Regions from separate parts of the Streptomyces sp. NBC_00523 genome, predicted to be linked through region 1. Evidence: riboswitches for the same ligand, from Rfam matches in the RefSeq annotation. Region 1 holds a riboswitch; each other region holds the start of a gene.
The links. A riboswitch is a leader RNA that binds a small molecule or an ion and turns the genes downstream of it on or off. The one in region 1 is predicted to bind cobalamin.

Region 1 (9,505 bases):
GGCAGCAGGGCCGTGGTCCCCGACCTCCCCGGCATCGAGGACGCCCGCCCGTGGACGAGCCGCGAGGCGACGAGCGCCAAGAAGGTCCCCGGCCGGCTCGTCGTGGTCGGCGGGGGAGTCGTCGGTGTGGAGATGGCCACCGTCTGGAACGCGCTCGGTGCGAAGGTCACCATGCTCGTACGCGGCGATGGCCTGCTGCCCCGGATGGAGCCGTTCGCCGGGGAGTTGGTCGCCGAGGCGCTGACCGAGGCCGGAGCGGAGATCCGTACGGGCGTCTCGGCCACCGCCGTACGCCGTCCGGGTGGCGACGGCCCGGTCACCGTGGAACTCGACAACGGCGAGAGCGTGGAGGCCGACGAGGTCCTCTTCGCCACCGGCCGCGCCCCGCGCACCGGCGACCTGGGCCTGGAGACGGTCGGCCTGGAACCCGGCAGCTGGCTCACCGTGGACGACACCTGCCGGGTCGAGGGCACGGACTGGCTCTACGCGGCGGGCGACGTCAACCACCGCGCGCTCCTGACCCACCAGGGCAAGTACCAGGCACGCATCACGGGCGACGCGATCGGCGCCCGCGCGCAGGGCAAGCCGCTGGACACCGCCCGCTGGGGCGCCCACGCGGCGACCGCCGACCACGCGGCCGTCCCGCAGGTCGTCTTCACCGACCCGGAGGCCGCGTCGGTGGGCCTCTCCCTGGCCGAGGCGGAACGGGCCGGCCACCGCGTCCGCGCCGTCGACTACGACCTCGCCTCCGTGGCCGGATCCGGGCTGTACGCGGACGGCTACAAGGGCCGCGCCCGCATGGTCGTGGACCTCGACCGCGAAGTCCTGCTGGGCGTCACCTTCGTCGGACCCGGCATCGGCGAACTGCTCCATTCGGCGACGATGGCCGTCGCGGGCGAGATCCCCGTCGACCGGCTGTGGCACGTGGTGCCGTCGTACCCGACGATCAGCGAGGTGTGGCTGCGGCTGCTGGAGACGTACCGGGGGTAGCCGCCGTCCGTCCGCGTGTGCGGCTCGCGAGGTGCGCCTCGACCGCGTCGAGACCGCTCCACGTCCACGGGGCGGCCGGGGTGCCGTTGGTCTCCAGACCGTACGGCGACCCCTGGCGCGGTTTCACCGGATCCGGGGGCTCGGCGACGTCTGCCGGCACTGCGGATTCCAGGCGATCGGCGGCCTCGGTCTCGCCCGCGGCGCGCAGGGAGGACAGAAGCCCCGTGCGCCGCACCGCGTACGAGACGTCGCGGTGTGCGGCGGCCCCGCTCGATCAAGGCATCGGCGTGTGCCGTCAGACCGTGTTCACGGAGCGTCCGGAGGAGAGTGACGAATCCGTGTGAGTAGGGACCCACCGCCAGGACCGCGCGCCGGGCCAGCCGGTCGAGTGCCTCCGTCAGTCCCTCCCGGTCCAGCGTCTGTGCGAGAAACCGGAGCCTGGCCACCTCGGACGGTGGCACCTCGTCTGCGGCGCGCAGCGCGAACCGCCTCACGGTCTGAGGTCTGCCCACGCGCGCGAGTTCATCGAGGTAGGAGGCGGTGCATTCCGCGTCATCGAGTTCGACGTACCGCACGCTGTCCCGCAGAAGACGCCGGACCAGGTCGTCCCGTTCGAGGCCCTGCAAGGCCCACAGGAGCAGCACCACCTTCTTGACCGATCCCACCTCGAGCTCCGCCAAGGGGTCACGCCCCAGCAACTCGGCGACCAGGTCGTTGAACCCGCAGTACCGCAGCTCGTCCAGAAGCCAGCCGACGGCTTCCGGTTTCTCCAGCTCGGCTACGGGAACGGCCTGTTCCGCCAGCCTGCGGGAGGCGGCGGTCATACCGAGCTCCCGCAGCTCGTACAGGGAGGAGGCCACGAAATCGGTGTCCCGCAGGTCGATGGCGTCGGCCAGCCTGAGGGCGAGCAGGTGCGCGGCTTCCGTGTGCTCCTTCTTCAGTTCCTCCACCAGGCTCAGAAGAGGTTCGATGTCGCCGGACAGATCGACGCGCGAGGCCGCCGCGGAGAACAGGGCCTTTCCGTCCTCGCACCATGGGGGGCAGACACGGTGCGCCACGACGAGCCCCAGCATCGTGGGGGGATGCTCCAGAGCGGCGCGGTCGGCGAGAATCCTCCCGGCGAGGCGCGCCGCAGGAGCGGGGTAGCCGTAGTCGAGGAGCTGTCCGAGGACGTCGGACACGCAGCTCACGTCCGACAGCCGCATGAGCCCCGCCGGATCACGGTCGATGAGCAGGGACTCGTGTCCCAGTTCGCGCAGGGCCCGAAGCAGGTGCGTGACCTCCTCGGCGTCGGAGACGTCGACCTCCTCGACGGCCCTCGCCGCGAGACGGAGGCGTGCGTCGGCGCCCTCGCCTACGAGTTCCAGCAGTCGCGCACGCATGTCCCAGGCCGACTCCCACCGGATGTGGTGCGCCATCCAGAGCGCCATCTCCTCGCGCTCACGTGCCTCGACGGGCGTGGCCAGCAGGAGGCTGATCCACTCCGTGGGACAGCCCGCCACCGTCGCGCGGCGCAGCAGCACCCCACCCTGCTTGATGAACCCTTGCTCCCGTGCCCGGTAGGACAGCTGCATGAGCACAGCCGGGTCCGTGGTGAACGCGGTCACGGCGTCCCACAAGGCGGGCCCGGGAACGGCGGCGGCAGCTTCCACGGCGGCGTTCTGCTGGAGGTAGTCGGCCGGCTCGTACGTGGTCGGGCCGCCCCCGGTGTCCCGCAGTGCGACCAGCGCGGTCAGGGAGTTCCTGATGTCGGTGCGGCGGCCGTCGGCCCGCGCACCCGTGACCAGGGCGGTCAACGCTTCGCGGGCCCAGCCCGGTTCGGCGGGCCTGAGGCGCGGCGGAAGGGCGGCGTCGGCGATGTGCGCCAGCAACTCGTCGGTCAGCGGCGCCCAGTGGCCGGTGTGCCGTACCGCGATCGCGGCGGTGATCAGCGCGTGTTCCACCGGGGTGAAATGCGCGCCGGGACCCATGCGGTACGCGGCCAGGAGTTCGGGTCCACCGCTGAGGTGCTGGACCACCCGCCCGTCGGCCGCTCCGGCCCGTCCGGCCTGCCCCATGCGCGGGTCCCCGCTGGAAAGAGCGAGGCTCTGCCACTCCCCGCGCTGGGCCTCGCTCAGCTCGGCCGGAACCGCGATCCGGTGGGTGACCGGCGCCTCCAGGAGGGCGCGGACGTGGCTGGGCGCGCTCACCGATTCCGGAGGGCGGACGAACTCCTCCCAGTACGGGTTCGTCCACAGCGTGCCGACCACCACCACACCGGGCCGGGTCAGCAGCAGCTCGCGCAGGGCGGCGGCGGCCTCCTCGGCACGGTCCCCTTGGAGGAAGCGCTGCGCCTCGTTGAGCCAGAGCACGTCCCCCGGTGCCACCAGCCCGTCCCTGAGCAGATCCGCCAGGGCGGCGGCGTGCGTGGGCCGCCACAGACGGCGGTGCGGGGCCAACCGGAGGAGCACTTCGAACAGGGCCCGGGTCTTGCCCGTGGAGGAGTCACCGGTGAGCAGGACGAAGCAGGACGTCACCCCGTCCAGCGCCGGGGCGAGCAGACGTTCCAGGTCGATGTCGTGCGGGCGGGCGTAGTAGGGGGTGAGGAAGGCGGTGACCGGCCCTGCCGCCAGGAACGGGGCCTGCTGGACCTGGAGCAGTGCCGGTCCGGCCAGTTGGACGCTGCCCGGGCCGGCGGACACGTCCGTGCGGGGGGTGGGAGCAGCGACGTCCGGCCCGGGCCGGGACCGGTGCCAGAGTTCTCGGAGTTGCCGGTACGTCTCCGGATCGGCCTCGGCGGCCTGCGCGATGCCCGTGACGGTGCGCAGAGTCGGTGCCGGGTGACGGTCGTTCAGGGCCTGGCTGATCGTGGTGGCCGACAAGGGGATCCGCGAGGCGCCGCTGCGCCTGACGATGTCCCTCCGGGTGTACCCCCGGCTGCCGAGCACTTCGCGCAGCCGTTCGCGTAACGCGGCCAGAGCCTCGGCCCGGGCCGAGGCGTCGTCACCGGCCTGCATGCACCCTCCCTGCGGCGGCCCGGTCGGGCGCGCGACCACCGGTCGGGGACCCGTGGGCCGAGCGGTTCGGCTCTGTTCATTGTTGTCCGCCCGAACCCTGCCGTACGGCCGATCGGTCAATCTCGGCCTGTCCGCACACCATTCCGTGAGGAGACGCAAAGGTGCCGCTCGAAGCCGTCGTCGTACTGACCGTGACCGTCGTCGCTCTCGTGCTGCTGATCGCAGGACTGAGCGCTGTCACGGCCGTGTTGCTCGCCCGCCGGTCCGGAACGTCGACCCCTGCCGCTCTCCTGCGGGGAGGTACGGCCTTCGGTGCGGCGCTCTCCCTGCTCGCACTCCTCGCGTCCACGATCGCGGGGCTGCTCCGCTGAGCGTCCGCGGGCGGCGGAGGTCCCGCCGGGCACGCGCCCGGCGGGACGGCCGCGATCAGGCCGGAGGTGCGCTGTCGCTCGTGGTGACGCGCACGTGGTCGACCACGAGTTCGCTGGGGAAGGCGGTGTTGCCGTCGGGGTCGCCGGGCCAGTAGCCGCCGACCGCCAGGTTGAGGATGAGGAAGAACGGCTTGTTGAACGCCCAGGCGTTGCCGTTCGTGTCGGCCGGGGTGCGGTGCTGGTAGACGTTTCCGTCGACCGACCAGGTGACGGAGTCGGGGGCCCAGTCGACGGCGAAGGTGTGGAAGTCGTCGGCGAAGGCCTGGCCGTCGGGCAGGGTGTAGCCGGCCCCGATGCCGCCGGAGCCGGAGTAGCCGGGCCCGTGCAGGGTGCCGTGCACGGTGGAGGGTTCGAAGCCGACGTTCTCCATGACGTCGATCTCACCGGAGTTGGGCCACCCGACCTGTCCGATGTCGTCACCGAGCATCCAGAAGGCGGGCCACATGCCCTGGCCGCGCGGGATCTTCATACGAGCCTCGACGTGGCCATAGGTCTGCGTGAACTTGCCGGAGGTGTTCAGCCTCGCGGAGGTGTACTCGCAGGTGCCGTACCAGCACTGGTAGTTGGAGGGGTTCTCCTTGCGCGCGGTGATGACCAGATGGCCCTGGCCGTCGAGCGCGGCGTTGTTGTTGCCGGAGGTGTAGTACTGCCGTTCGTGGTTGTCGACGTTGTCGCCGGTCTCGATCTGCCACTTGCTGCCGTCCACGGCCGAACCGGCCGGACCGTCGAACTCGTCCGAGAACGACGTCGCGGCGGCGGAGACCGTTTCCGGCTGCCTGGGGGCGCCCGACGCCAGGCCGGACGTGGTGGCGACCAGGGCGAGTACGGAGAGAGCGGGGACCAGGAGACGCCTGGCCCGGTGGGGGGAGTTCATGAACGTTCCTTCCCGTGCGGGACGGGGACATGTGATGCGTCATGCATATGACAAGTGGGGGCATGGCCATCACGTGGGGGGATGATGGTGCTTTAGTTCACTACGTGATTTAAGAAGTGAACCATCGGGGTGTCAAGGCTCAGGGACGGACAACAGTTCTTGCACCATCCGGCTCAGGGCGCACCCCGGTCGCCCTCCCCGCCGCCCTCGCGGTCCGCGAGCGCGCGCCCGACGCGGAGGTTCCAGCGCCCGGAGCGCCCGCTCAGTTCCGTCAGCGTGAGCGGGGCGACGTCGAGGCGCCAGAACACCTGCGGCGGCAGCCCCAGCGCGTGGACCACGGCCGCGCGCACCAGGGACGGTTCGGCGACCGCCAGCACCCGGCCCTCACCGGTCAGCGAGTCGAGCCAGGCCCCCGCCCTGGCGCACAGGCCGAGCAGCGACTCGCCGCCGTGCGGGGCGGCCGACGGGTCGCCCAGCCAGGCCGCGACCCCCTCCGGCTCCCGCGCGCCCACCTCGTCCAGTCGGGCACCCGACCAGCGCCCCAACTCCCAGTCCCGCACGGCGGTTTCGGTCACCGAGCGCAGCCCCAGCGCCTCCGCCGTCCGGGCGCACCGCTCGGACGGCCCGTGCACCAGCCGGTCCGCGTCCGGGACGTGGGGCGCGGCCAGCCGGGCCGCCCGCACGCCGGACGCGTCGAGCGCGGCGTCGCCGGCGAACCGGGCCTCGCGCAGTGCCGCGTTCATCGCCGGTGAGATCAACATCACCCGTACCGTCACTACCACCCTCAACTCCCCGAACATGGGCCCCACGGCCAAGCACACCATGGCATCCGGGCCGCGCGGACCGCTTGTAAGGGGCATGGCGGTGCCCGGTGCCCAGGGGGTATGGTCGCGGCGACATGACGAGGGTGTGAAGGAAGTCCGGTGAGAATCCGGCACGGTCGCGCCACTGTGTACCCGCGCACGCGGGAAGTCAGACCCAGCACCTTCGTCTCAGGCACCACGATCGGGACGCGTGTTCCCACAGGAGGTTCTGCCATGGCGCAGACTGCTGCCCCCGCCACCGGCGCATCCGCCATCACCCCCATCTCCCTGAAGGCCATTGCCCCTTGGGCGGTCTTCTTCGGCATCCTCATGCTGGTCCTGCTCTACTTCGTCGGCGCCGAGCAGGGCGCCACGGCCGTCATCTCGGGCGAGGGCGTCCACGAGTGGGTCCACGACGGCCGCCACCTCCTCGGCTTCCCCTGCCACTGACCGACCGGCTGATCCAGGGGAATCCCTCATGAACTCCATATCTGTCAGAGCCCTGCTGGTCCGCGGCATGCTGGCCGGACTGGTCGCGGGCGCGCTCGCGCTGCTCGTCGCCTACTTCCTCGGCGAGTCCAGGGTCGACGCGGCCATCGCGCTCGAAGAGGCCGCGCACAGCGCCCACGGCCACGACCACGGCGCCGCCGAGGAACTCGTCAGCCGCAGCATGCAGTCGACCGCCGGCCTGGCCACCGGTGTGCTCGTCTTCGGCGTCGCGGTCGGCGGTATCGCCGCGCTCGTCTTCTGTTACGCGCTGGGGCGGATGGGCCGGTTCGGCCCGCGCGCCACGGCCGCGCTGATCGCTGGCGCCGCGCTGGTGAGCGTGTACCTCGTGCCGTTCCTGAAGTACCCGGCCAACCCGCCGGCCGTCGGCAACCCCGACACCATCGGCAAACGCACCACGCTGTTCTTCCTGATGGTGGCCCTCAGCGTGCTGCTCGCGGTCGCCGCCGTCATCGTCGGCAAGCGGCTGGCGCCCCGCCTGGGCAACTGGAACGCGACGGTCGTGGCAGCCGCCGGTTACCTGCTGCTGATCGCCCTCGCCTATGTCTTCCTGCCCTCGTTCAACGAGGTCGGAGCGGACTTCCCGGCCACCCTGCTGTGGCAGTTCCGGCTGGCCACGCTCGCGGTGCAGGCCACGCTGTGGACCACCTTCGGCCTGCTCTTCGGCCACCTCACCGAACGCCTGCTGGTGCCGAGGGCCGAGGCGCTCGCGGACGGCCGGGCGAACCGGACCGCCGCCGCCGTGGGCTGACGGCCGCGGACGCGCTGCAACGGGCGGAGCCCGCCGGGTGATCACCCGGCGGGCTCCGCCCGTTCTACGCCGTCCACTCGGCCAGGTAGTACTTCAGCGAGGCGTCCTCGTCCACCCGGCGCATCCCGGCCGCCGTCATGACGCGCTGCGAGGCGATGTTGCCGGTGTCGGCGTCCCCGCGCACCCGGACGACGCCCTGTTCCCGGGCGAAACGCAGCAGCGCCCGAAGCGCCTCGGAGGCGTAACCCTGTCCGCGCGCCGACTCCACCAACCCGTAGCCGATCGTCACGCTGCGCCGCTCGTCCGGCGCGGCGTGGAAGCCGATGCCGCCGATGACCACACCGTCGGCGCGGAGCCGTATCTCGTACGAACCGAAGGGGCTGGGATCACCGGTGGCCAGGCAGGTCGCGAGGTGGCGCGCGGCGGCTCCCCGCTCACCGGGGGAGGGGTAGCCGGGAGCCCAGCGCGCCCCGGCCGGCGGCGAACCTGCCGCGACGCGCTCGGCTTCGGCGGGGGTCATCGGGTGCAGGACCAAGCGCGGCGTTTCAAGGTCGGTCATGGTCCTGTGAAGTATCACGGGGCCCTGGGGCCGGGCACCTGGAATACCCAACTTCTACGCGGACCCCAGGTCACCGGACAGCGCGGCGGCCAGCCGGAGCTGCGTGTCCGCCTCGCTCTGCCGCCCCTGGCGCTCCAGGGTCCGGCCGAGCATCAGGCGGGCGTAGTGCTCCACCGGGTCGCGCTCCAGAACCGCACGGAGCTCCGTCTCGGCCCGCCCGAGGCTCGCCGAGTGGTAGTAGGCGCGGGCCAGCAGCAGCCGGGGCGCGACCTGCTCCGGGACCTCCGCGACGAGTCCGTCCAGGATGCGGGCCGCGGTCGTGTACTCCTTCGCGTCGAAGAAGAACCCCGCGCGCTCCCAGCGCTCGGCGGCGGTGCCGAACTCGTAGTAGCTGTCGCTCATGTCGTCTCCTCGGTCGGGCGGGTGTCCGATCCGCACAACACCGACAGGTGGTTTAACATTCCACTAATTGTCCGGCGTGGGCGCCACCCGCCCTCGCCCCGCAGCGGAATAGGTTGAGCGCCATGAGCAATCTCGATCGCCAGGCCGTCCCCACCGTCTGCGGAGGCCGCGGTTTCGTCGTCGCGGAGCCCGTACGTGAACTGCTCGCCCCGCGCAAGGTGCGGCTCGGCGAGTCCACCGAGGTCCGCAGGCTGCTGCCCAACCTGGGCCGCCGGATGGTCGGCGCCTGGGCCTTCGTGGACCACTACGGCCCCGACGACATCGCCGACGAACCCGGGATGCAGGTGCCGCCGCACCCGCACATGGGCCTCCAGACCGTCAGCTGGCTGCACGAGGGCGAGGTCCTGCACCGCGACAGCCTCGGCAGCCTCCAGACGGTCCGCCCGCGCGAACTGGGCCTGATGACCTCCGGCCGCGCGATCAGCCATTCCGAGGAGAGCCCCAAACAGCACGCCGCGCTGCTCCACGGCGCCCAGCTCTGGGTGGCGCTCCCGGACGCGCACCGCTTCACCGAGCCCCATTTCCAGCACCACAGCGACCTGCCCACGGTCACCGCCCCCGGCCTCACGGCCACCGTGATCCTGGGCGACCTCGACGGCGCCACCTCTCCCGGCACCGCGTACACCCCGATCGTGGGCGCCGACCTCACTCTGACCCGGGGCGCGCAGGCCCGGCTCCCCCTGGACCCCGACTTCGAGTACGCCGTGCTCTCGATGTCCGGCGAGGCCGAGGTCGACGGCGTCCCGGTCCTCCCCGGCTCCATGCTCTACCTCGGCTGCGGCCGCACGGAACTCCCGCTCCGCGCGGAGTCCGACGCGGGCCTGATGCTCCTGGGCGGCGAGCCGTTCGAGGAGGAGCTGATCATGTGGTGGAATTTCGTGGGCAGGACCCAGGACGAGATCGCCCGGGCCCGCGAGGACTGGATGTCCGGCGACCGATTCGGCACCGTACACGGCTATGACGGACCGCCGATCCCGGCTCCGGCGTTGCCGGACGTGGGACTGAAGCCGCGGGGGCGGGTGCGGTGAGCTGGGGTTTTCACGTCTGAGGGAGCGTTGGGTCCCTGCCTGGGCCGGCTGGGTGTGCGGACGGATGCTCAGGCGCGGACCGGCTTCGCCAAGTTGACGTCGCC
Region 2 (9,505 bases), 1.8 Mb from region 1:
CCGTGGTGGAGGTGAGGGTGGTCATGGGGCGGCGTTATCCCTTCACGGCGCCGGAGGTGAGCCCCGCGGCCATCTTCTTCTGCACGAACATGAAGAAGATGACGACCGGAAGAGCGATCATGGTGGACGCCGCCATCAGGGCGCCGTAGTCCGTACCGCGCTCGCTGGTGAACGTCATCAGCCACACGTTGAGCGTGTACTTGGAGTTGTCGTTGATCAGGATGTAGGCGAAGAGGTACTCGTTCCACGCGTTCACCAGCGCGAAGATCGACGCGGCGGCCAGGCCGGGCGCGAGCAGCGGCAGGATCACGCGGCGGAAGGCGCCGAAGCGGGTGCACCCGTCCACCATGGCGGACTCCTCCAGCTCCACCGGGATGTTCACCACGAAGCCGCGGATCATGATCGTCGCGAACGGCAGCGTGGAGACCAGGTAGACGACGATGAGGCTCCAGTACTCATCGATGCCGCCCATGGCGTTGAGCTGGGCGTAGATCGGGATGAGCATCGCCGTGGGCGGCAGCATCTGGACCAGGATCATGATCAGGACCAGCGGCTTGCGGCCGAAGAAGCGGAACCGGCCGATGGCGAGGGCCGCCAGGGTGGCGATGATCATGCCGCCGACGACGGCGGTGATCGTGACGATCAGGCTGGACTGGACCGCGGTGCCGAAGTTCGGCTGGTCGACCGCCTTGACGAAGTTGTCGAAGGTGATCGAGGAGGGCCACAGGGTCTGGTCGTACGAGCGGATCTCGCGGCTGGGCCGCAGGGCGCTGACGACCAGCCAGTAGACCGGGAAGACCATGACCAGCGAGATGCAGAGGCCGAGGATGTTCAGGCCGACGCGGGTCTTCTTGCGGTCCGGGCGCAGGACCTGTGGTGTGTCGGTCGTGGTGCTCATTCGACCTCTCCCGTCTTCATGAGCTGGCGCAGGTAGTACACGGCCACCGCGGACAGCAGGATCACCGTGATCAGGGCGATCGCGGTGCCCTGGCTGAAGGAGGTGGACTCGAAGGCCTTCGAGTAGGAGTAGAGGCCGAGGGTCTCGTACTCGGGCTCGGGCTTGCTGCCGCGCAGCAGCCAGATCTGGCCGAAGACGTTGAAGTCCCAGATCACCGACAGCGTGGCGACCATGGAGAAGACCGGCTTGATGACCGGCCAGGTCACGTAGCGGTACACCCCGAAGCTGCTGGCGCCGTCGAGGGACGCGGCCTCCTCCAGTTCCTGCGGGACCTGGGTGAGGGCGGCGTACAGGGTCACGACGACGAAGGGGATGGCGCCCCAGACGACCAGCAGCGTGATGATCGCGAAGCCCTGGACCGGGTCGAGGTACCAGTTGTGGCCGAGCCAGTCGTCGCCGACGACCTTCGCGATGAGGGTGTTGATGAGGCCGTAGTCGGAGTCGGCCATGAACCGGAAGATGGAGGCGGCGACCATCAGCGGCATCGCCCAGGCGGCGATGAGGCAGAAGGTCAGGATGAGCCGCACCCAGTTGGACAGCCGGCGCATCAGCAGGGAGATCAGGAGACCGATGCCCATGGTCAGCGACACGCAGACGGCCATGAAGACGACGGTGCGGAAGGTCACCCACCAGAACTCGGAGTCACCGAGGATGTTGGTGAACTGGTCGAAGCCGACCCAGGGTGCGGGATCACCGGTCCACAGCTCGCGCCGGCCCATGTCCTGGAAGGACATGATGACGGTCTTGGCGAGCGGGTAGAGGTAGACGGCGGCGATCGCCACGATCGCCGGGAGGATCAGGAGGTAGGGCAGCAGTTCGCCCTTCTTCCGCTTCCTCTTCTGCTTCAGGGGTGCGTTGCCGCCCTCATCGGACAGCGGGCTCCCGTCCGCCTTGGGATCACGTGGTACGGGGACCGGTGGCCCGGCGGCCTTGGTATCGGCGGCAGTCACGTGGCTGACCTTCCATCGCGGGTCCGAGGCGGGCCCCGGATAACACGGCGTGCTTGAGCAAAAGGGGGCGGGGACCCGGCGCAGTGCCGGGCCCCCGCCTGGCGATCAGAAGGCTCAGGCCTTCTTGTTGATCAGTGCGTCGATCTCGCTGTCGGCCTTCTTGGTGGCGTCGGCGACGGACGTGCCCTTGAGGATCTTCAGGAGCATGTTCTCCAGAATCTCCTCCTTCTCGATGGAGGCCCAGCCCGGAGCGATCGGCGTGAACCAGGCGTCCGGCACCGCGTTGGCGATGGCGGCCGTCTCGGGCTTGGCCTTCAGCGGCTCAAGCTGCTTCTCGTTGTTCGGGAGGATGTTCTTCGACGCGAGGACGTCCATGGACTTCGCGTTGGTGAAGAGGGAGATCCACTCCTCGCCCAGGTCCTGGACCTTGGACTTGGAGATGGTGGCGAGGTCGGAGCCGCCGATGAAGGACGGGAGCGCCTTGCCGTTCGGGCCGGGCATACCGGCCGTGGCGATCTTGCCGTCGAGCTTCGGGTTGCCGTTGTCACCGGTGGTGACGCTGCCGGCCTCCCAGGCCTGGCCGTAGATGACCGCGGCCTTCTCGTTGGCCATGACGTTGGCGTGGTCCTGCTCGTCCTTCGTCTGGTCGGCCTTGTTGTACTTCTTGACCAGGTCGACGAAGTGCTGGATGCCCTTCTGCGCCTCGGGGGTGGAGAGGGTGGCCTTCCACTCCTTCGAGCCCTCGTCGTACTTCGCGATCTGGCCGCCCTCGGCCGCGACGTAGGACATGGCGGCGTACCAGTAACGGCCCGGGTAGTACAGGGACGAGGCGCGCTTGTCCTTCTTCGCGAGCTCGGCCTGGACCTTGTCCATCGCCTTGAGGAAGTCGTCCTCGTTCTGCGGGAGGACGTCGCTGCCGGTACCGGCCTTCAGCATGTCCTTGTTGTAGACCGCGAGGCGGGCTGAGGCGTAGTAAGGAACGCAGTAGATCTTGCCCTCGTAGGAGCAGGTGTCCTTCAGACCCTTGATCCAGGTGTCCGAGTTCTCGTACTTCGAGGTGTCGATCTCGCCGAGCGCGCCGTTGAGGATGTACTGCATGGTCTCGGTGTTGCCGAGTTCGACAACGTCCGGGAACTTGTCGCCACCGAGGGAGGTGTCGAGCTTCTTGACCTTGTCAGCCCAGCCCTGGTACTGGATCTTGACGTTGACGTTCGGGTACTTCTTCTTGAACTGGGCGTTGACGTCCTTCACCAGTTCGGGCCAGGTCGACTGGGCCTCGCCCATGAGCCAGACAGTCAGGTCTTCCTTGCGGTCCTTCGGGTCCTTCGAGGACGTCTTGTCGTCCGAACCACACGCCGCGATGGAAACCAACATGCCCGCGACGCCGATCGCCGCGATGAGCTTGCGCTTCACGCCACCCTCCTCAGGGATGCTGCAACCCCCTCCCCACCGCGCGAGAACGTCGACGAGTACCTCTGGGGCTGGGACCTGGTCTTTAATGGTTTAGACCAGTACCGGGAGCTTGGCCTAGACCTTTAGGGGTGTCAAGGGTGTATAAGAAGTGCACTCGCGTCCGTTATAGGACCGACACCTGAGGGAGGGCGACGAGCCGTGACCGGACCGTGCCACCATGTGAGCCGCGACAGACGGAGGAGCCGGTGACGGCAGCAACGCAGCAGTCGGGAAGGCGGGCCATGGGCGCCGACGGGGGCAGTTCGGAGAACGAGACGGGCGCGGGCGCCGGGACGCGCACCGCGCGCGTACCCAAGTACTACCGGCTGAAGCGACATCTCCTCGACATGACGGACACCATGCCGCCGGGCACCCCCGTCCCCCCGGAACGGACCCTGGCGGCCGAGTTCGACACCTCGCGCACCACCGTGCGCCAGGCGCTCCAGGAGCTGGTCGTCGAGGGCCGGCTGGAACGCATCCAGGGCAAGGGCACCTTCGTCGCCAAGCCGAAGGTCTCCCAGGCCCTCCAACTCACCTCGTACACCGAGGACATGCGCGCCCAGGGCCTCGAACCGACCTCGCAGCTCCTGGACATCGGCTACGTCACCGCCGACGACACCCTCGCCGGACTGCTCGACATCAGCGCCGGCGGCCGGGTCCTGCGCATCGAGCGCCTGCGCCTGGCGAGCGGTGAGCCGATGGCCATCGAGACCACGCACCTCTCGGCCAAGCGCTTTCCCGCGCTGCGCCGTTCACTGGTCAAGTACACCTCGCTCTACACCGCACTCTCCGAGGTGTACGACGTCCGGCTGGCGGAGGCCGAGGAGACCATCGAGACCTCCCTGGCCACCCCGCGCGAGGCCGGGCTGCTCGGCACCGACGTGGGCCTGCCGATGCTGATGCTCTCCCGCCACTCGCTGGACGAGCAGGGCGAACCGGTCGAGTGGGTGCGCTCGGTCTACCGCGGCGACCGCTACAAGTTCGTGGCCCGCCTGAAGCGTCCGCTGGACTGACCCGTCGTACGCATGTGCTCCGCGAACGGCCCCCGGAACCGCCTCCGGGGGCCGTTCGGCGTTCCCGCCACCCGGCTTGGACTGGACCAACCCCCGGACGTTTGCGGCCATTGGGGCCATCCGCCCGTCCCCTGACGACCGTTGCCGGACCGCAATGCGGACGGGGGGTGACGGTGGCCGGATGACTCGCCTAGATTTCCTGCGCATTACAGGTGATCAGCGAGGGGACGGAGTCGCCGCCATGGCGGAAGAACCAGAAGGAAAGCCACCGACGGTCACACCGTTGCGGGTGGTCATCGCCCTGTGTCTCATCGCGCCGTTCGTGGCGATGCTCTGGGTGAGTTCGTACGCGAAGGTCGACCCGGCCTTCATCGGCATCCCGTTCTTCTACTGGTACCAGATGCTCTGGGTGCTGATCTCCACCGCGCTCACCATGATCGCGTACAAGCTGTGGCAGCGTGACCAGCGCGCCCGCAAGGGGGGTGCGTCGGCATGAAGGACGGCGTGAACGGCGTCGCGCTCGGCGTCTTCATCTTCTTCTTCCTGGCCGTCACGGTCATGGGCTTCCTGGCCGCCCGCTGGCGCAAGGCCGAGAACGAGGCCACGCTCGACGAATGGGGCCTGGGCGGACGGTCGTTCGGCACCTGGGTCACCTGGTTCCTGCTCGGCGGCGACCTCTACACCGCGTACACCTTCGTCGCCGTACCCGCGGCGATCTACGCGGCGGGCGCGGCCGGCTTCTTCGCGGTGCCCTACACCATCCTGGTGTACCCGCTGATCTTCACCTTCCTGCCCCGCCTGTGGTCGGTCTCGCACAAGCACGGGTACGTCACCACCTCGGACTTCGTCCGCGGCCGGTTCGGCTCGAAGGGTCTTTCGCTGGCCGTCGCGGTCACCGGCATCCTCGCCACCATGCCGTACATCGCGCTCCAGCTCGTCGGCATCCAGGCGGTGCTGGACGTGATGGGCGTCGGCGGCGGCGAGAACACCAACTGGTTCGTCAAGGACCTGCCGCTGCTGATCGCGTTCGCGGTGCTCGCCGCGTACACCTACTCCTCGGGGCTGCGGGCGCCCGCGCTGATCGCGTTCGTCAAGGACGGGCTGATCTACCTGGTCATCGCCGTCGCGATCATCTACATCCCGATCAAGCTCGGCGGCTTCGACGACATCTTCGCCTCCGCCCAGGACAAGTTCACCAAGGCGGGCGCGGGCGGCCTCGCACCCGCCGCGGCCGGTCAGTGGGGATACGCGACCCTGGCGCTCGGGTCCGCCCTGGCGCTGTTCATGTATCCGCACTCGATCACGGCGACGCTCTCCAGCCGCAGCCGTGAGGTGATCCGCCGCAACACCACGATCCTGCCGCTGTACTCGCTGATGCTGGGCCTGCTCGCGCTGCTCGGCTTCATGGCGATCGCCGCCGGCGTCAAGGTGGACAACGGCCAGCTGGCCATCCCGCAGCTGTTCGAAAACATGTTCCCCGACTGGTTCGCGGGGGTGGCGTTCGCCGCGATCGGCATCGGCGCCCTGGTGCCGGCCGCGATCATGTCGATCGCCGCGGCGAACCTGTTCACGCGCAACATCTACAAGGACTTCCTGAAGCCGGACGCGACGCCCGAGCAGGAGACCAAGGTCTCCAAGCTGGTGTCGCTGCTGGTCAAGGTCGGCGCGCTCGCCTTCGTCCTCACCATGGACAAGACCGTCGCGATCAACTTCCAGCTGCTCGGCGGAATCTGGATCCTCCAGACGATGCCGGCCCTGGTCGGCGGCCTGTTCACCCGGTGGTTCCACCGCTGGGCGCTGCTGGCCGGCTGGGCGGTCGGCATGATCTACGGTACGGCTGCCGCGTACGGGGTCGCGAGCCCGACGCAGAAGCACTTCGGCGGGTCCTCCAAGGAGATCCCGGGCCTCGGTGAGATCGGCTACATCGGCCTCACCGCGTTCGTGCTGAACGTCGTGGTCGTCATCGTCCTCACCTTCGTCCTGAACGCGGTCAAGGCCCCCGCCGGGACCGACGAGACCTCTCCGGGTGACTACACCGCGGACGTGGGCGACGCGGGCGTCCAGGAGAAGCTGCCGCCGGCCACGGCGGGAGCCCCGGGCGGTCACTGACCGCACACCTTTACGCCTCGCGACACAACATGTGGGGGCTGCCCGACAGGGCGGCCCCCACATGTATGCTCGTGCTCGCTGTCGCCGCAGGGGAATCCGGTGCGAATCCGGAACTGTCCCGCAACGGTGTGATCGGTGTGCTTTCGCGCACCCGTGGAGTCCGAGGACCTGCCGACGGCGCATCCGGCTCGACCGAACCGGATGCCCAGACGTCCGGGCCTCGTGGATGGGCCGGTGGACGCCGCACGGAGTGCCGCCCGGCCGGGCCCGCTCCTGCCCGGCTGCCCCCGCTCCCCGCCGGCCCAGAGCCGAGCGAGGGAGAGCACCACGTGACCATCGCGCCAGCCGATCCGGTTTCAGCGGCCGAAGCAGCGGGGACCGAGAGCGACGGACCGGGCACCGCACTGCTGCGGACCCTGACCGACCTCACCGCCGACCTGCCCGACACCGACCCCGGCCGCGTCGCCGCCGCCGCCCTGCGCGGCCGCAACGCCCGGTCGGACGAGGCGGAGCTGCGCTCGCTGGCCACCGAGGCCGCGGCGGGCCTCATCTCCGAGGACCCCGCCTACTCCCGCCTCGCCGCCCGGCTGCTCACCCGGACCGTCGCGGACGAGGCCGCCGGGCAGGGCGCCACCTCGTTCTCGGCCTCGGTCGCCGTGGGCCACCGTGAGGGCCTGATCGCGGACCGGACCGCCGAGTTCGTCACGCTGCACGCCACCGCCCTGGACGCCCTGGTCGAGCGGTCCCTCGCGGACGGGGCGGACGACCGCTTCGGGTACTTCGGGCTGCGCACCCTGCACAGCCGCTACCTGCTGCGCCACCCGATCACCCGCCAGGTCATCGAGACCCCCCAGCACTTCATGCTCCGGGTCGCCGCCGGGCTCGCCGAGGACACCTCCGAGCGGGCGCTGGACGAGGTCGCGGCGCTGTACGGGCTGATGAGCCGGCTGGACTACCTGCCGTCCTCGCCGACGCTCTTCAACTCCGGCACCCGCCACCCGCAGATGTCGTCCTGCTATCTGCTGGACTCGCCGCTGGACGAGCTGGACTCGATCTACGACCGCTACCACCAGGTGGCCCGGCTGTCGAAGCACGCGGGCGGCATCGGCCTCTCGTACTCCCGCATCCGCGCCCGGGGCTCCCTGATCCGGGGCACCAACGGGCACTCCAACGGCATCGTGCCGTTCCTCAAGACGCTGGACGCCTCCGTCGCCGCCGTGAACCAGGGCGGCCGCCGCAAGGGCGCCGCCGCGGTCTACCTGGAGACCTGGCACGCGGACATCGAGGAGTTCCTGGAGCTCCGCGACAACACGGGCGAGGACCAGCGCCGCACGCACAACCTGAACCTGGCGCACTGGATCCCGGACGAGTTCATGCGCCGCGTCGACGCGGACGGGACCTGGTCGCTGTTCTCCCCGGCGGACGTGCCCGAGCTGACCGATCTGTGGGGCGACGACTTCGACGCCGCGTACCGGGCGGCCGAGGCGAAGGGCCTGGCCCGCAAGACCATGCCGGCCCGTGAGCTGTACGGCCGGATGATGCGGACCCTGGCGCAGACCGGGCAGGGCTGGATGACGTTCAAGGACGCCTCCAACCGCACGGCGAACCAGACCGCCGAGCCGGGCAGGGTCGTGCACTCCTCGAACCTGTGCACCGAGATCCTGGAGGTCACCGACGACGGCGAGACGGCCGTCTGCAACCTCGGCTCGGTCAACCTCGGCGCGTTCGTGGACGGCGGCTCGATCGACTGGGAGCGCCTGGACGCCACCGTGCGGACCGCGGTGACCTTCCTCGACCGGGTCGTGGACATCAACTTCTACCCGACCGAGCAGGCCGGGCGCTCCAACGCCCGCTGGCGGCCGGTGGGCCTGGGCGCGATGGGTCTCCAGGACGTCTTCTTCCAGCTGCGGCTGCCGTTCGACTCCCCCGAGGCCCGGGCGCTCTCCACGAAGATCGCCGAGCGCATCATGCTCGCCGCGTACGAGGCGTCCTGCGACCTCGCCGAGCGGTCCGGCCCGCTGCCCGCCTGGTCCGAGACCCGGGCCGCGCGCGGGGTGCTGCACCCCGACCACTACGACGCGGAGCTGAACTGGCCGGAGCGCTGGGACGCGCTGCGCGCCCGGATCGCGACGACCGGGATGCGCAACTCGCTGCTCCTGGCCATCGCCCCGACCGCGACGATCGCCTCGATCGCGGGCGTCTACGAGTGCATCGAGCCCCAGGTCTCGAACCTCTTCAAGCGGGAGACCCTGAGCGGGGAGTTCCTCCAGGTCAACGGCTATCTGGTGGACGAGCTGAAGCGGCTCGGCGTGTGGGACGCGCGGACGCGTGAGGCGCTGCGCGAGGCGAACGGCTCGGTGCAGGGCTTCGCCTGGATCCCGGCGGACGTGCGGGCGCTGTACCGCACCGCGTGGGAGATCCCGCAGCGCGGCCTGATCGACATGGCGGCGGCCCGTACGCCGTTCCTGGACCAGAGCCAGTCGCTCAACCTGTTCCTGGAGACGCCGACGATCGGCAAGCTCTCCTCGATGTACGCGTACGCCTGGAAGCAGGGCCTGAAGACGACGTACTACCTGCGGTCGCGTCCGGCGACCCGGATCGCCCGTGCCGCGTCCGGCCAGGCGGCGGCCGCCGCCCCCATCCCCGTACAGCAGGCGCAGGCGCCCGACGCGGACGCCATCGCCTGCTCCCTGGAAAACCCCGAGTCCTGCGAGGCCTGCCAGTAATGACCGCCGCCCACCCGTCGCCCGACCACCGCCCCTCAACGACGGCGCTCCGCACCGACACCCCCGCTTCAAAGAACCTGCTCGACCCGGGCTTCGAACTGACCCTGCGGCCGATGCGCTACCCGGACTTCTACGAGCGCTACCGGGACGCGATCAAGAACACCTGGCACGTCGAGGAGGTGGACCTCCACTCGGACGTGGCGGACCTCGCCAAGATGACGCCCGCCGAGCAGCACCTGATCGGACGCCTCGTGGCGTTCTTCGCGACCGGTGACTCGATCGTCGCGAACAACCTGG
Region 3 (9,505 bases), 6.2 Mb from region 1:
AGTCGACCGGGTTGACGCCCGCCGCGCGGACGGCGACGAGCAGTTCACCGGGGCCGGGTTTCGGCCGTTCCAGATCGGCGAAGCCCTCCACCTCCGGTCCGCCGTTGCGGGTGAACACGTACGCCTTCGGCATGAGCTCCTTCTCCCCTGTTGGTGCGCCGGCGCCCTGCTGACGGGCGCCCCAGCTGCGGCAAGGACGCGTGTCGCGCGGGTATTCCCGTACCGTCGATTTCGACTCAATCACGGCCCGGTACGCCCCGGCCGGGCCCTGCGGCGGGCCGTCCTGTGGCACGCTGAGGGCGGCCGTCCCACCGGGCTCCCCCGTACCGGTGGGGCGGTCTCGCGTCGTTACGGGGCCGGTGCCCCGGTCCGGTCAGTCGCCGTCCCGCTCGGGCGCCCGGCCCGCGTAGTAGGTGGCGACCATGTCCTCCTCGCCGTGTCCGGCGGCCTCCGCGCGCTCGAATCGGGCGGCCGACGCGGCGGCCAGGTCCAGCCGGACACCGGCCTGGGCGGCCGCGTCGAGGATGAGCCGGGTGTCCTTGAGCGCGGTGGACAGGGCGAAGCTGGGCGTGAGGTCGCCGTCGAGGACGGCGGCGGACTTGGCCTGGAGGTAACCGGAGTCGAGCGGTCCGCCCTTGACCAGGCCGAGGAACGTACGGGGGTCGACGCCGAGCCCCTCGGCGAGGTTCAGGCACTCCGCGACGCCGCCGACCATGTTGACGACCCAGGCGTTGACCACGAGCTTCAGCCGGGACGCCGCTCCCGGCTCCTCACCGGCCCACACCGTGCGCTGCCCGATCGCGTCCAGCACCGGTCCGACCACCGCGCGGGCGGCCTCCGGGCCGGAGACGAGGACGGTCAGCGCGCCCTGTTCGGCGGGCTGCCGGGTGCCGACGACCGGGGCGTCGAGGTGGATCAGCCCGAGGTCGGCGGCGCGCTGGGCCAGTTCGACGGCGCCGTCCGGGCCGACCGTGGAGGTCTGGAGCAGCACCTGGCCCCGGTGCAGCCCGTCGGAGGCGGCGGTGAGCGCGGCGGCGACGGCGGTCGTGTCGGTGAGCGCGGTGAGCACGACATGGGCGCCGCGCACGGCCTCGGCCGCCGTGCCGGTGACGGTGGCGCCGTCGGCGGCGAGCGGGGCGGCCTTGGCCTGGGTCCGGTTCCAGGCCCGGACCTCCAGACCGGCGCGGAGCAGGCTGCGGGCCATGGCCGCGCCCATGATCCCGGCGCCGAGTACGGCGACGACCGGCTGCTGGGGTGCGGCGGGGACTGCTGAGGTCATGGGGTTCCCTTCGTCGGCCGCGCTCCGGAGGGCGCGGCGGCTTCGGCTTCTCAGGGTTGCCGCAGCGCGCCTTCCAGCACGGCGGCGTGTACGGCTCTGGCGAGTCGCGCGCCCCAGCGGGAGCGCGGACCGGCGAACGGCTCGGCGGCGCCGGTCTCCGGCCCGGGTTCGGGCGCGGCGAGGCAGACGGCGTCCGTGGGGGTGCCGGAGCAGTCGAGTCCGGCGTCCAGGAGCGCCTGGACCTTGGCCTCCGTGGCGGTGGCGACGGCGTTGACCAGGGCGGCGTCGGACAGGGGGACCGGGAGCGTCACCACGATGTTGACGGTGCCGGGGCGCGGCGGTCCGCCGGTGCCCTCGGCCGGTGCGGCGGCCCAGCCGCGTACGCCCAGACCGCAGGTGGCGGTGGCGTGCACGTCCTCGTCGTCGGCGGTGGTGTACGCGGTGACATCGGCGGCGGTCATGAGGCCGGCGCCGGGGCCGGTGAGGCGGGTGGCGGCGGCGATCTCGGCGAGGTGGCGGTCGGGGTCCATGCGGGGGTAGCCGCCGGGGACCTGCGCGTTGAGGATCCACTCGCGCGGGCCGATGCCGCCGCCCAGGACCGCGCTGCTGCACACCCGCCAGCCGGGTCCCAGCCGCCACACGAGGTGGTGCAGCTCCGCGCCGTCCTCGCGCCGGGCGAGCAGTTCGCCGCGTTGGGCGGGGAGCCGGATGCGTACGGAACGGATGGGGCACCCCCGGGTGGCGCGGCTGGACGCCGGTCGGCGTGGTCCTGTTGATCATATGTGCCGGGACCGGGGCGTCCGGGGCCCGGTCCGTTCACCCGGATGGCGTAACGGGCGCGAGAGCCGCGCAGCCGTGTGAGGCGGGGGCTGCAGCGGTCCGGGGCAGATGCCGCGCGCCGCGCCCGGTGGCCGGGCGGTTGCAGCGTCCATCCGGGTGAGGCGCGATGGAATCCGGACGCGCCTTCTCTGCTGGACCCACCCACAGGACGCGCCCGGGCGAGGAGGATTCGGATATGGGAGCCGCTGACGGTTTCACGGATTCCGGAGAGCTCGACGGCCTGACGGTGTACGACACCGAGGGCGAGAAGATCGGCAACGTGGGCCGCGTGTATGTCGACGACAGCACCGGCCGCCCGGACTGGATCACGGTGAAGACCGGCCTGTTCGGCATGAAGGAGAGTTTCGTGCCTCTCGCCGGAGCCCGTCGAGTGGGCTCCGACCTGCACATCTCCCACGGCAAGGACCAGGTCAAGGAAGCCCCCCGGGTGGACGCGGACGCACATCTGTCCGTGTCGGAGGAGGAGGAGCTGTACCGGCACTACGGCCTGACCAGGAACACCCGGGGCAATCTGGGCGACAGTTCCGGGACCGGGGCACCGACCACCACGGGCACCGGCACCATGGGCGCGGCCGGGACCGGCGCGGCGGCCGGCGCCGGAGCAGGGGCCGGGGCCATGGGCGCGGCCGGCACCTCCGGCAAGGACCGCACGCAGACGGCCGGTACCGGCAGGCACCGGGACACCGAGGCCACGGGCACGGGCGCGGGACGTCCGCTGGCCGGGGCCGGCGCGGGTGCCCAGCGGTCCGGGGCCGACCTGGGCGGCAAGGAGGAGATGATCCGCTCCGAGGAGCAGCTGCACATCGGCACCGAGGAGTACGAGAGCGGCAGGGCCCGCCTGCACAAGTACGTCGTCACCGAGAACGTCACGCGCAGCGTGCCGGTCTCGCACGAGGAGGTACGGGTGGTCCGTGAGCCGCTGCAGCCGGGCGACAAGACGACGCGGGCGGGCGACCTGACGGAGCAGGACGTGGAGGTCACCCTGCACGCGGAGCGCGCCACGATGCGCAAGGAGACCGTCCCGGTCGAGCGCGTCCGGATGGAAACCCAGAGGGTGACGGAGCAGAAGGAGGTCTCCGCCGAGCTGCGCAAGGAGCAGATCGACTACGCGGACGGCACCACCAAGGACGGCAAGGACATGGGTGGCAAGGACACCGGCGGCGACATGGGCCGAGGACGCCACCGCTGACCCCCCGTCGGCATGATTGCCGCACCGCACCACAGGCGAAGGGCGGGCCCGCCGACGGGCCCGCCCTCTCGTGTGCCCGGGCCCGTCAGGGCAGGAAGCGCACCGAGGGCCGCCCCTGCGGGCCGTCCGGGGTGACGACCGACCGCACCCGGTAGACCTCCTCGATCAGTTCCTCGGTGACGACCTGCGCGGGAGTCCCGCCCGCGACCGCCCGGCCACCGCTCAGCACCACGATCCGGTCGCAGAACATGGCGGCCAGATTGAGGTCGTGCAGGGCGACGACGGCGGTCAGCGGGAGCGAGGCGACCAGGGAGAGCAGTTCCAGCTGGTGCTGGATGTCCAGGTGGTTGGTCGGTTCGTCCAGCAGGAGTTCGCGCGGCCGCTGGGCGAGCGCGCGGGCGATCTGGACGCGCTGGCGCTCCCCCCCGGACAGGGTGTGCCAGGACTGGTCGCGGCGGCCGGTGAGCCCGGTGCGTTCCAGCGCCTCGTCCACCGCCGCAGCGTCCTCGCCCGTCGGGGCGGCCCAGGCGCGGCGGTGCGGGATGCGGCCCAGGCGTACGACGTCCAGGACGCTCAGTTCGTCCTGGGTGGCGGCGTGCTGGTCCACGACCGCGACGCGCCGGGCCACGGCGCGCCGGCCGACGGCGGGCAGCGGTTCGCCGTCCAGGGTGACGACGCCCGTGTGCGGGGCGAGGACCCCGGCGAGGATGCGCAGCAGCGTGGACTTGCCGGAGCCGTTGGGGCCGATCAGGCCCACGGTGGTGCCGGGTTCCGGGGCGAGGGTGACCCCGTCCAGGAGGAGGCGTCCGCCTGCCTCCCGGACGACCCGTTCGGCCCGCAGGCCCTCGGCCGTCGTTCCGGTCCCGGTCATGCGGGCCGCCTGGTGCGGTAGAGGACGGCGACGAAGGCGGGCACGCCGATGAGGGCGGTGACGACGCCCACCGGGACCTCCTGGGGGTCGAGGACGGTCCGGGCGAGGGTGTCGACCCAGACGAGGAAGACGGCCCCGGTGAGCGCGGTGACCGGCAGCAGTCTGCGGTGGCCCGAGCCGGTGAGGGCGCGGGCGGCGTGCGGCAGGACCAGCCCGACGAAGCCGATGGCCCCGGCCGAGCTGACGAGCGCGGCGGTGAGCAGCGCGGTCGTGCAGAGCAGGACGGTCCGGACGCGTGCGACGTTCACGCCGAGGGCGGCGGCCGCGTCCTGCCCGAAGGCGAAGGCGTCGAGCGTACGGGCATGGCCCAGGCAGATGAGCAGGCTGACGGCGAGGACGGCGGAGCAGACCCAGACGTCGGTCCAGCCGACCCCGCCGAGCGAGCCCAGCAGCCAGAACAGCACCCCGCGGGTCTGCTCGGCGTCGGCGGCCGTCATGACGACGAAGGAGGTCAGCGCCGAGAACAGCTGCATGGCGGCGACCCCGGACAGCACGACCCGGTCGGTGGAGCCGCCCAGGGTGTGGCTGAGCAGCATCACCAGGGCGAAGGAGCAGAGCGCCCCGATGAAGGCCCCGGCCGGCAGCGTCACCGCTCCCCCGCCGACGCCGAGCACGACGACCAGGACCGCGCCGGTGGACGCGCCGGAGGAGACGCCGAGGACGAACGGGTCGGCCAGCGGGTTGCGCAGCAGGGACTGCATGACGGTCCCGCAGACCGCGAGCCCGGCCCCGCAGACGGCGGCGAGCAGCGTACGCGGCATGCGCAGGTTCCAGATGATGCCGTCGCGGATCGGGCTGAGCCGGGCCTCGCCGATGCCGAGGTGGGCGGCGACGGCGGACCAGACGTCCACGACGGAGATCCGGGCCGGTCCGATGGTGACCGCGACCGCGACGGAGAGGGCGAGCAGCAGCAGGCCGCCGGTCCACAGGAGGCCGTCGCGCAGGCCGCGCGCCCGGGGGCGGGCGGCTTCCGGGACCTTTTCGCCCGGAGCCTTCTCGCCCGGGGCCTTCTTGCTCGGGGCGGTGGGCCGGTCGGTGGCCGTCACCCCGTGAGTCCGAAGTCGCGCAGCCCGGCGGCCACCAGCTCGATGCCCTCGACCGTGCGGATGGTCGGGTTCATGGCCTGGCCGCTGAGCAGGACGTAGCGCTTGTGGCGTACGGCGTCCATCTTCTTCGTGACGGGGTTGGACTCCAGGAAGGCGATCTTCCCGGCGGCGCTCTCGGCGGTCTGCGACTTGCGGGTGAGGTCGCCGATGACGAGGACGTCCGGGTTCCGGTCGGCGACGGTCTCCCAGTTGATCTGGGGCCATTCGTCGCGCGTGTCGTCGAAGACGTTCTTCAGGCCCAGCTCCCGGGTCATGATGCCCGGCGCCCCGCAGCAGCCCGCCAGATAGGGGGACTCGGAGTTGGCGAACCAGTACATGACGGAGGTGCCGGATCCGTCGATGCCGTCGGTGGCCTTCCGGATACGGTCGCGGAGCCGCGCGACCAGCTTCTCGCCGCGCTCGGGCACGCCGAACACGCGGGCCAGGTCGTTCACTTCGGCGTACACGCTGTCCATGGTGAGCGCGCCGGTGCGGACGCCGTCGCCGTCCTTGGTGTTGTCCTTGGCGGTGCAGTCGGCGGGCGCGACATAGGTGGGGACGCCCAGCTTCTCGAACTGTTCGCGCGGGGCGACGCCGCCCTTGGCGAGGGTCGACTCGAAGTCGGCGGCGACGAAGTCGGGCTCCTGGTCGAGGACCTTCTCGGACGAGGGGCGGTTGTCGGCGATCCGCTCCACGCCCGCGTTGGCCTTCTCCAGGCCCTTCATCACCGGATCGGTCCAGGTGGCGGTGGCCGCCATCCGGTCCTGGAGGCCGAGCGAGAGCATGATCTCCGTGGTGCCCTGGTCGACGGAGACCGCGCGGCGGGGTGCGGCGTCCACGGTGACGGTGCGCCCGCAGTTCTTGAGGGTGACCGGATAGCCGTCCGCCCTGCCCGCCGCGTCGGCCTTGCCGGAGGGGGGTCCCCCGCAGGCCGTCAGCAGCAGGAGCGCGGCGGTGAGCAGGGCGGCGGAACGGGCGGGGCCGGATATCGGCGGCACGGGGTACCTCGGCGTCTCTGGGCCCATGCGCGGGGCCCGCTGTACGGTCCGCCGCCCGGTCCCGGGCGGCGGTCGCCAGCAGGTCTTCGGACTCGGGTTCGTTCGGGCGGGACGCCTTCCCGGGAGACGCCGGGTCTCCCAGTGGCCGTGGCCCCGCCCGTCCCCCTCACCGCTGCGCGTCAGTTCCGGATTCGCACCGGATTCCCTGACCCCTACGTGGAGTTCGACTGGCTCCCGGGAAGCTATCACGGGCGTCCGCGCAGCTCAGAGCCGCCCCCAGGGGCTCATGGACGTTCCAGGGCCACCACCGCGTTGTGCCCGCCGAAGCCGAAGGAATGGCTGACGGCCCGGCGGACCGGCCGGACCAGCGGCACCTTCGTGACGCAGTCGATGTCGAACCCGGGCGCGGGCGCGTCCAGGTTGGCGACCGGCGGGACGACCCCGCGCTGGAGGGTGAGGATCGTCAGCCCCGCCTCGATCGCCCCGGCCGCGCCCATGCAGTGCCCGAGCACGCCCTTGGGCGCGGTGACGGGTGGACGGTGCGGGTACACCCGGCTGATCAGCGCGGCCTCGGCGGCGTCGTTGCGTACGGTCGCGGTGCCGTGCGCGTTGACGTGCTCCACCTCGTCGGCCCGCCAGCCCGCGTCGCGCAGGGCGGCCTCGACGGCGGCCCGGGCGATCCGGCCGTCGGGGTGCGGGCTGGTGGGGTGGTGGGCGTCCGTGGTGGCGCCGGTCCCGGCGAGCAGGGCCCGGGGTTCGGCGCCCCTGGCCTCCGCGTCGGCGGCGCGTTCCAGCACCATGACCGCGGCTCCCTCGCCCATGACGAGTCCGGCCCGGTCGGCGGCGAAGGGCCGGCTGAGCCGGGACAGGTCGCCGTCCGCGAGGGCGGCGGCCCCGGACCGGGCGAAGCCGGTCATGGCGATCGGGAAGACCGTCGACTCGGTCGCCCCCGCGATGGCCACGTCGCACTGCCCGGTGGCCAGCAGGTCGCGGGCGACGGAGAGCGCGGTGACGCCGGACGAACAGGCCGTGCAGGGCGCCATGCTGGGGCCGGTGGCCCGCATCTCGATCGCGATCTCGGCGGCGGGCATGTTGGGGATCGTCAGCAGGACCCCGGCCGGTGAGGTCGCCTCGGGGCCCCGCCGCTCCAGCACGAGCGCCTGGTCGGTGAGGTGCGCGGAGCCCCCGCTGCTGGTGCCGACGACGACCGCGACCCGGCTGCCGTCCCAGCCGGCCGGGTCGAGCCCGGCGTCGGCGACGGCCTCCCGGGCGGCCAGGACCGCGAACTTGACGTACCGGCCCATCCGGAAGGCCGTACGGCGGCCGATCTCGGCGTCCAGGTCGATGCCGTCTACCACGCAGGCGAAGTCGATCGCGCACCCGGCGAGCGCGGGGATGGTGCGCGCCGGGCTCACGGCGCCGCACACCCCGTCCCAGGTGGACTCGGTGTCGTTGCCGACCGGGGTGATCATGCCGAGCCCGGTGACGGCGATGGCCGGGGTCCTCATCGGGCGCCGGCCGACGCGTGGAGGTGCGCCGTGAGCTCGGCGAGGGTGGTGCCCCGGGTGAGGGTGCCGGTGTCCAGCTCGGCCCCGGTGGTCTCCCGGAGGACGACGGCGAACTCGGCGGCCGCGAGGGAGTCCATGTCCAGGCTGTCCAACGTGGAATCCGGAAGGATCTCGGCCACGGGCACCTTGAAGGTACGGCTGAGAACGTCGGTGATGTGGGGGTGGATCGTGCTCATGGTCTTCCTTTCCTCAGGTCCATCCGGTGGGGTGTCCGGCGTCGGCGCGCACGGCCCCGACGCCGGAACAACTGAGCAGCGTCGCTCCGGTTACGCCTTGCGGCGAACCGATTCACCAACGCCCGTCCGGGGCGCCCCGCACCACCGCGCGAACAGAGCGACGCTCGTCCAGTAGACGAGGAGGACGGTCCCCGCCCCGAGCCCCTGTACGGCCCGTGCCGCGCGGTGCGCCCGGGTGCCCCTCACCGGCCCGCCGCCGTGTGCCAGTGGGCGTCCGGATCGTCGTACGCCTCGGCGTATCCGGCGCGCGTGATCGGCCAGTCGGCGAGCATCTCCTCGGGGAGGGCGAAGGCGTCGGCGAGCTCCGGGAGGTGGGGGGCCACCGCCTCGATGAGCCGTTCGGTGTGGTCCGTCAGCGCCTCCGCCTGACCGGCGCTCAGGTGCCCGGCCGCGAGGAGGTTCCCGCTGTCGCGCGCGACCCGGCCCAGGGCGAACAGCCGGGCCAGCTCGCCGAGCCGGTCCCGGTCCGCCCCGGCGGGCAGCGCCTCGACCGCCTCCGCGTACGCCTCGGCCGCCTGCCGGCAGGCGTGCGCCTCGACCCCGCGCAGCGCCGGGCCCGCCGCCGCGTTCCACCGGCCCAGCGGGTCGCCGGGCGCCGTCCGGGCCGCCCGGGCCCCGGCGCGCGCGAACCACAGCTCCTCGGCGCGGCCCAGCAGCCCGACCAGGAACCGGAGGTCGGTGAGGTCGCCACCGGCCGGGGCGGCCGGCTCGTCCGGGGCGCGGTCGGCGAGCAGGGCGGCGGCGGCCCGGGCGTGGACGGCGAGGTTGTCGCCCTCGGCGGTGATGGCGCCCTCGACGCCGGTGACGAGCGCGGCCATCCCGTTGTTCTCCAGGAGGCCCTGGGCGCCGCAGCGTTCCCGGGACTCCACGATCACGGCCCTGGCCTGCCACGTGATCCAGCCCTTGGCGATGTCCACCAGGCGCTCGGCCGCCTCCCGCCCGGACTCGGGCCCCGCCTGGGCCGTCTCCCAGCGGTCCAGGACGCGGCGGTGCAGCAGGCTCATGGCGAAGACCGTGGCCATGGCTTCGGCGAGCGGCCCGTGGTGGGTGCGGTACGCGAGCACCGGCAGCCGCGCCCCGCGTCCGGCGGAGACCTGGCGGTGGCCGCCGTACCGCACCGCGACGGCCAGCGTGGCGCGCGCCGAGCCGACGGCGCTGGCGCTCATGGAGATCCTGCCGGTGACGACCCGGGCGATGGAGGCGAGGAAGCGGCGCCTGCGACCCTCGATGACGCTGCGGAACTCCCCGTCCCCGTCGATCCACCCCTGCGGGCCCGTCAGCAGCGCCTCGCGTCCCACGAAGACCCGGTCGAACGAGGTCAGGCTGTGGTCGACGGGGCTGCCCATGCGGGCGGGCAGCCCGCGCACCCGAACGCCCGG

Region 2: it holds a riboswitch for cobalamin, as region 1 does, so the genes downstream of both, OHS17_RS22700 (ribonucleoside-diphosphate reductase subunit alpha) here and OHS17_RS30610 (CbtB domain-containing protein) in region 1, are expected to answer to the same signal.
Region 3: it holds a riboswitch for cobalamin, as region 1 does, so the genes downstream of both, OHS17_RS03000 (ABC transporter substrate-binding protein) here and OHS17_RS30610 (CbtB domain-containing protein) in region 1, are expected to answer to the same signal.

What each region holds. Positions count from the first base shown of each region.
Region 1 covers NZ_CP107836.1:6,778,212-6,787,716, forward strand. The annotation lists gene OHS17_RS30590 (dihydrolipoyl dehydrogenase family protein) at 1-990, shown strand, start outside; gene OHS17_RS30595 (hypothetical protein) at 4,148-4,357, shown strand; gene OHS17_RS30600 (glycoside hydrolase family 16 protein) at 4,413-5,291, opposite strand; gene OHS17_RS30605 (histidine phosphatase family protein) at 5,465-6,052, opposite strand; adenosylcobalamin (AdoCbl) riboswitch at 6,192-6,283, shown strand; gene OHS17_RS30610 (CbtB domain-containing protein) at 6,329-6,544, shown strand; gene OHS17_RS30615 (CbtA family protein) at 6,573-7,352, shown strand; gene OHS17_RS30620 (GNAT family N-acetyltransferase) at 7,417-7,911, opposite strand; gene OHS17_RS30625 (tetratricopeptide repeat protein) at 7,966-8,313, opposite strand; gene OHS17_RS30630 (pirin family protein) at 8,436-9,401, shown strand; gene OHS17_RS30635 (bifunctional NAD(P)H-dependent oxidoreductase/GNAT family N-acetyltransferase) at 9,470-9,505, opposite strand, start outside.
Region 2 covers NZ_CP107836.1:4,956,874-4,966,378, reverse strand. The annotation lists gene OHS17_RS22735 (glycoside hydrolase family 3 protein) at 1-25, opposite strand, end outside; gene OHS17_RS22730 (carbohydrate ABC transporter permease) at 35-898, opposite strand; gene OHS17_RS22725 (carbohydrate ABC transporter permease) at 895-1,908, opposite strand; gene OHS17_RS22720 (sugar ABC transporter substrate-binding protein) at 2,023-3,321, opposite strand; gene OHS17_RS22715 (GntR family transcriptional regulator) at 3,603-4,373, shown strand; gene OHS17_RS22710 (DUF3311 domain-containing protein) at 4,615-4,869, shown strand; gene mctP (monocarboxylate uptake permease MctP) at 4,866-6,482, shown strand; cobalamin riboswitch at 6,548-6,672, shown strand; gene OHS17_RS22700 (ribonucleoside-diphosphate reductase subunit alpha) at 6,812-9,208, shown strand; gene OHS17_RS22695 (ribonucleotide-diphosphate reductase subunit beta) at 9,208-9,505, shown strand, end outside.
Region 3 covers NZ_CP107836.1:621,237-630,741, forward strand. The annotation lists gene OHS17_RS02970 (NADP-dependent oxidoreductase) at 1-133, opposite strand, end outside; gene OHS17_RS02975 (NAD(P)-dependent oxidoreductase) at 374-1,279, opposite strand; gene OHS17_RS02980 (adenosylcobinamide amidohydrolase) at 1,330-1,989, opposite strand; gene OHS17_RS02985 (PRC and DUF2382 domain-containing protein) at 2,295-3,308, shown strand; gene OHS17_RS02990 (ABC transporter ATP-binding protein) at 3,394-4,179, opposite strand; gene OHS17_RS02995 (FecCD family ABC transporter permease) at 4,176-5,285, opposite strand; gene OHS17_RS03000 (ABC transporter substrate-binding protein) at 5,282-6,322, opposite strand; cobalamin riboswitch at 6,383-6,569, opposite strand; gene OHS17_RS03005 (beta-ketoacyl-[acyl-carrier-protein] synthase family protein) at 6,607-7,830, opposite strand; gene OHS17_RS03010 (acyl carrier protein) at 7,827-8,066, opposite strand; gene OHS17_RS03015 (acyl-CoA dehydrogenase family protein) at 8,309-9,505, opposite strand, start outside.